DNA from 2 places in the Caloramator sp. CAR-1 genome. Region 1 is predicted to be linked to the other one. Evidence: riboswitches for the same ligand, from Rfam matches in the RefSeq annotation. Region 1 holds a riboswitch; the other holds the start of a gene.
The links. A riboswitch is a leader RNA that binds a small molecule or an ion and turns the genes downstream of it on or off. The one in region 1 is predicted to bind cyclic di-AMP.

Region 1 (3,192 bases):
GAAGATAATTCATAAAAGGTGGGACATTGAAAATAATGTATTTCACCAATTGAAAACAGAGTGTCATTTTGATCATTGCTATTTGCATAGCCCTACGGGCATAGAGGCTATAGTTGGATTCATGATAATAGCCTTTAACTTAACCCAATTATACTTTTTTAGAAACATTCGAGGATTCAGAGAAAAAAGGCTTTTGCAGATAAATATAATAGAAGATTTGAAAGATGAAATGTTGATAATTATGAATTGGATTAATCCAATTTTTAACACTGCATAGTCGATAATAAAATTGGAAATACAGCTTTTCATTATGATGGGGAGGGGGAAGGTGTATCTATATACATGGCCTACGGCCTTTTTCCCTTCCAAAATTTCAATAAAATAGAAAAAATCTAATTTCCTATAAAGAAAAAAGCTTTACTGGAAATTAGATGCGAAATCTCTGATTATTATTTGATAATTCGACATTTTTTATTATATATGATAAATTTAAATTAATCAAATAGTTTTCATAAATTTTTATACCATCTTTTATATAGTCAATCCATGAAATAACATGATATTTCCCATTAATATCTACATAAGTTGCCGTTACGTTTTTAGCATTCAGTGCTTTAACCAAATTTTCAGCATTCTTTCTTTCATTAAAACAGCCTAATTGGACTAAATAAAATGTTACCTTTTGATTTGTATCTATTTTAATATCATCGTGATTTTCAACCCTTTTAGAAGTAAACATAATTTTTCGATCTATCATAAATGCAAAAATTGTTGAAAATATAAAAATAGTCAGAAACATTATTATGATATTTTTCTTAAAATCATTTTTTTCTTCCAATTGGACCCTAATATATCTCATACCCTCAACCCCTAATTTAATACAGAAAAATAGATAGAGCATTGCTCTATCTTAATATTCTGACTGCACCTCTATATCTTTTTGAATAATAGGGTTCACTTAAGCTTGTTATAGTAACGTATCCCTTACCAGACGATGCATGAATAAACTTACCATTTCCTATGTAAATGCCAACATGCGATATTCCCCTTTTGGATGTTTGAAAAAACACTAAATCCCCCGGCAACAATTGTGATTTTAAAATTTTTTGTCCTGACGTAAACTGTCCATAAGAACTGTGGGGCAACTCTATCCCAAAGGATTTAAAAACATAAGATGTGAAACCTGAGCAGTCAAAGCCCGAAGGTGATTGTCCAGACCACTTATATCTTATCCCTAAAAATCTTTTAGCATAACTAACCAGCTGTGGTCCTCTTGATATTGCTTGTCGATTATTCCTCGCATCATTAATATTAGCATTGACTTTAAAATTAAATAAACAAACAGTTAAAAGTAAAATTGTTGGTAAAAACATTCTTTTTCTTTTCATTATTCTGCTCCTTCCTATGCCTCCGGAGTTAGCTGACGGGTTCGGGAAGAAGGAATTCCCTACTGATAATACTTATCAGATTCACCCCAAAATATGGTTCCTCCGTACCCATTTGGGATTCGGCATTATCTCTCAACTATTATATCAATATGCGTAAAATTTGTTCAATATATGTTAAAAAAATTTAATTATTAAAATCCTAATTCCTGTTTTACTAAGATAATAATTCCCCTTCCCTTTACGTTTTGTCTATAAGTTACTACATAGTGATTGCAAATTCTCTCTGGGGAATTACAATCTAAACATATCCCTTTCTCAACACATGGCGTTTTTCTTGATAGTCTTTTTGCATTTATTGGAGATGCATAATTTCTAACTCTTGTGTATGCTTCATTAAGATCCCTAACAATTTTATTTATTCCAGCAATAATAATAACTTTTTTAGGGCCATATATCATTGCCGCAACTCTATTGCCGTTACCATCTAAATTTACAAGATATCCTTCCTCAGTAATAGCATTTGAACTTGTTATGTAATAATCAGCAAAAAACGATTTTCTGTAAAGTTCCGCAATATCATCAGGAGTTAAGCCTTCTTTATATCTATCTAGCAGTGTTATATTACATTTTCTAAGATATTCTATTATTCCTCCGTCAATTAGAGTCATTGAACCTCCAAAGGATACAGTGCTCTTCTCTTCAATAATATTCTTTAATATTTCCTTTACATTTTCTATGTCTTCAGCAATAAAAACTTCATAATTATTTTTTTCAAGTGATTGTTTTACCCTTTCTAATTTCTTTTCCAAATACCAATTTACATTTTGATTCATTTATTTTACCCCCTTTACCAATATATTAACTGGTCTATCTTTTAATTTGAAATAATTTGATACTCTTTCGATGGTATAACCATTTTTAAGCCAAAAATTTTTACTGCCTTTGTTTTCCTCTGACACAACTACGCAAAACCTTTGTATACTATACATAGTTTTTAAATAATCTTCTACTAGACCGAGGATATAAGTTCCTAATCCTTTATTTCTTAATTCATATTTTAAAATAAAGGTCATAAACCACGCCTCGTGAATAGATTTTTTTTCTACTCTTCCTTTAATTATTCCCACCATTTTAAAATCTTGATATATTCCGCAAAAAAATTCTAAAGGATTAACAAGACTTTCCATATACCTTTCTTTTATAAATCCCAAATCAATTTTTTTATTAATTCCAATAGCTTCTAGATTACTTTCATCAGAATTAATGCATTCCACAACATCCTTTAAGGAATCTAAAGAAACATTTTTAATAACAATGCTTTTGTGGAAAATATTTATATGTAACAACCTATCACCTACTTAAATATTTACTATTTATTTATATTCAACACAAATGTGTAAAATCCTTTTAAAAATTATTGTTAAAAATATAACTTATCATTTATTATATGGCTCTTTAGATTAGACAAAATGTGTATTTATTCTGTTTGAGGTATAAAAAAAAAAAAGACCTTGTTATACAAGGCCTACATGTTCAATTTGGTGCGGAGAGCGGGACTTGAACCCGCACGGGATACCCACACGCCCCTCAAACGTGCGCGTCTGCCGATTCCGCCATCTCCGCTTGACACAATATATATTAGCAAAATTAATCTTTTTTGTCAACACTTTTTATAAAATTTCGTTTTGATAAATCCATTTATAAATCATATAATATTTTTTTACTTTTTTAATGTATAGTTTTGTTTCTTTAAATAACATCTCTTCTTTGAGCTTATTATTTATCATCCATTTTCTAACATTTC
Region 2 (3,192 bases), on a different contig from region 1:
GTTTACATTATAAAAGGAGGCCCTGGAACAGGCAAATCAACCTTTATGAGACTTATCGGAGAAGAACTTTTAAAGGAAGGAATGAACGTTGACTTTGTTCACTGCTCAGCTGATAAGGATTCACTTGATGCAATTGTAATTAACGATATCAATGTTGTAATTGTCGATGGAACTGCACCCCATGTTATTGATCCTAAATATCCTGGGGCAGTTGAGAGATTGCTTGATTTTGGCGAGTATTGGGATATCGATTACTTAAGAAGTAGAAGGGATATTATAAAATTTTATATTGATGAGATAGAAAATCAATACAAAGCATTTTTTAAACATCTAAGAGTTGCTAAATCAATTCACGATAAATGGGAAAAGGAATATTTAAAGGGAATGGATTTTAATAAGGCAAATGAAATCACTGATAGGTTAATTGATGAAGTTATTAAAGGTTGCACCCATAAAAAACCTAAAGAATGGCACAGGTTTGCAGGGGCTATGACACCACAAGGACAAGTATGCTATTATGACAATTTAACGCAGGATATTAAAAATAGATATATAGTAAAGGGAAGACCGGGGACAGGAAAATCAACAATGACAAAAAAGATTGCTCAGGCTGCACTTAATAAAGGTTACGATGTTGAATTTTATCATTGTGCCTTTGATCCATCAAGCATTGATATGATAATAATTAGAGAACTAGATTTTGCTCTACTTGATGGAACTGCACCCCATGTTTTTGAACCTGAACTTGATGATAAGGTTGTTGACATGTTTACTTGTATTGATACGAATATCGTCCATGAGAATGAAGACCCAATAAAGGCAATCGAAAGGGAATATGCTGAGGAGATAAATAAAGCTAAGAAGATTTATACTAACATTAAACAGCTCCACGATGAACTAGAAAAATATTATATCAATGCAATGGATTTTAATAACGTCAATGCATTAAGGATAAGAATAACTAAGACATTGATAGAAATGTATAATACAATGAGCTCTAAAGGGGTTTAATCCTTTAGAGCTCATTTTCTTAAAATCCAGCAGCTTTTTTAATCATTTCTTGATGATCTTTGTCTACTGCACCATCCTTATGTCTTCTACTATTTAAAAAGTGTATATCAATGTGGCCGTCCATTCCGTTTCCTTTTATTTTATCTAAATTCATTCCACGGCCGTAACCACCTGAACGACCATTTACTATTTTTCCTTCTGGTGCTGAGTCAACGCCTGCATGGGGCATAGATGTCATAGATGCTGCAATTCTTCTTCCATTAACTTCAACGATAACAGGGCGCCTTTCCCAAGAAAATCCATTCCATATGTCCTTTATTATTTCGGTATCTTCCTTTGAAGCTGCCTCAACGTCGGCATGTAAATGTCCATATGTTCTTATAACATAAAAGGATTTTCCTGTTAAAAGGTCTATAACCCTGGCTTTAGAACCTATAGAAAATACTTCCTTTGCTACTGACCAATCTAAAAGTTCACCGTATCCAGCTGCACTTCTTGAAGCTACGATTCTTCTGGTTGTCGACTTAGTTGATAATCTTTTTTTTGCAGTGGACTTAGTTGTAACTTTTTTTGGAGCCTTCTTTTTATTAGAAGTGGCTATTTTTGTTTTGCTAGTTTTTGATGTTTTACTTCTTATAGTAGTATTCTTTTTCTTTGAAGCTGTTTTTGAAGAAGATTTATTAACTTTTTTCGTTGTTGTGTCTGCTGAAGATTTCTTTACGGCCCTTGAAGTCTTTTTAGAAGGTGCAGCCTGGACGCTTGTCCATGTCTCTCCGTTAAAAATTAGCAAAATAATTAGTAAGATTGATATGAGCTTTTTCATTTGTATCACCTCTCTATGCCTACGAGGTTAGTTGACGGGTTCGGGAAGAGAGTGTCCCTACCAAATAATTGGATTCACCCCAAAGGATAATCCCCCGTTGTCCAAAAGGACATTCGGCAAAATTTCTCTTATATTATCCCTTATTTATAGAGGCTTGTCAATAGAAATTAATGGAACATATTTACATTATTTTCTTCAAGTGGAACTTTAACTTAAAGTGAATATGTTAAAGTAAAAAATTATACAAAAACTTACATTTGTAAATTCTTGTATAAAAATGATGGCTTGATCGACAAGAAATTATTGTTACTTGCTAATAATTATATTTAGTGTAAAATTATATTTGACTATAAAAAGATAAAGGAATATAATCAAATTGCGAACATTTGTTCTTGAGGTGAAAATATGGGTGAATTTAAAATAGTTTCAAAATTTAAACCAACAGGCGACCAGCCTGAGGCTATAGAAAAGCTGGTTGATGGAATATTAAGGGGAGATAGATGTCAGACTCTTTTAGGGGTAACAGGTTCTGGTAAGACTTTTACTATGGCAAATATAATAGAAAGGGTTCAAAAGCCTACTTTAGTTATTGCCCATAATAAAACCCTTGCTGCACAGCTTTGTAACGAGTTTAGAGAGTTTTTCCCTAATAATGCTGTTGAATATTTTGTTAGTTACTACGATTATTATCAACCTGAAGCTTATGTTCCCCAAAGCGATACCTACATTGAAAAGGATGCATCTATTAACGATGAGATAGATAAATTAAGACACTCGGCAACATCGGCTTTGTTTGAAAGGCGGGATGTCATTATAGTTGCATCAGTTTCATGTATTTATGGCCTTGGAGATCCCTTTGAGTATAAAAACTTAGTTTTATCATTAAGGGTTGGAATGGAAAAGGATAGGGACGATGTTCTTAGAAAACTTATAGATATTCAATATCAAAGAAATGATATAGATTTTCATAGAGGAACCTTTAGAGTTAGGGGAGATGTTGTTGAGATTTTTCCAGCATCCTCCAATGAGAAGGCAATAAGGGTTGAGTTTTTTGGAGATGAGATAGATAGAATTTGTGAGATAGATTTCTTAACTGGAGAAATATTAGCAGAGAGAAATCACGTTTCCATCTATCCGGCATCCCACTATGCCACATCAAAGGAAAAAATTGAAAGGGCAATTGAATCGATAGAAAGGGAGCTTGAGGAAAGATATAAAGAACTTATGGACAATGGGAAACTTCTTGAAGCCCAAAGATTAATGCAAAGGACAAAATATGATATTGAGATGCTAAGGGAAGTTGGATACTGCACAGGCATAGAAAATTATTCAAGGCACTTTGATGGAAGACAACCTGG

Region 2: it holds a riboswitch for cyclic di-AMP, as region 1 does, so the genes downstream of both, Q3V94_RS09125 (hypothetical protein) here and Q3V94_RS03945 (C40 family peptidase) in region 1, are expected to answer to the same signal.

What each region holds. Positions count from the first base shown of each region.
Region 1 covers NZ_JAUONW010000012.1:45,774-48,965, forward strand. Annotated here, with positions in the region: gene Q3V94_RS03935 (transposase) at 1-277, shown strand, start outside; gene Q3V94_RS03940 (SPOR domain-containing protein) at 428-757, opposite strand; gene Q3V94_RS03945 (C40 family peptidase) at 906-1,388, opposite strand; cyclic di-AMP (ydaO/yuaA leader) riboswitch at 1,391-1,523, opposite strand; gene Q3V94_RS03950 (lactate utilization protein) at 1,580-2,221, opposite strand; gene Q3V94_RS03955 (GNAT family N-acetyltransferase) at 2,222-2,734, opposite strand; tRNA gene Q3V94_RS03960 (tRNA-Leu) at 2,928-3,011, opposite strand; gene Q3V94_RS03965 (lytic transglycosylase domain-containing protein) at 3,059-3,192, opposite strand, start outside.
Region 2 covers NZ_JAUONW010000030.1:18,589-21,780, reverse strand. Annotated here, with positions in the region: gene Q3V94_RS09130 (PRK06851 family protein) at 1-1,011, shown strand, start outside; gene Q3V94_RS09125 (hypothetical protein) at 1,031-1,834, opposite strand; cyclic di-AMP (ydaO/yuaA leader) riboswitch at 1,837-1,963, opposite strand; gene uvrB (excinuclease ABC subunit UvrB) at 2,240-3,192, shown strand, end outside.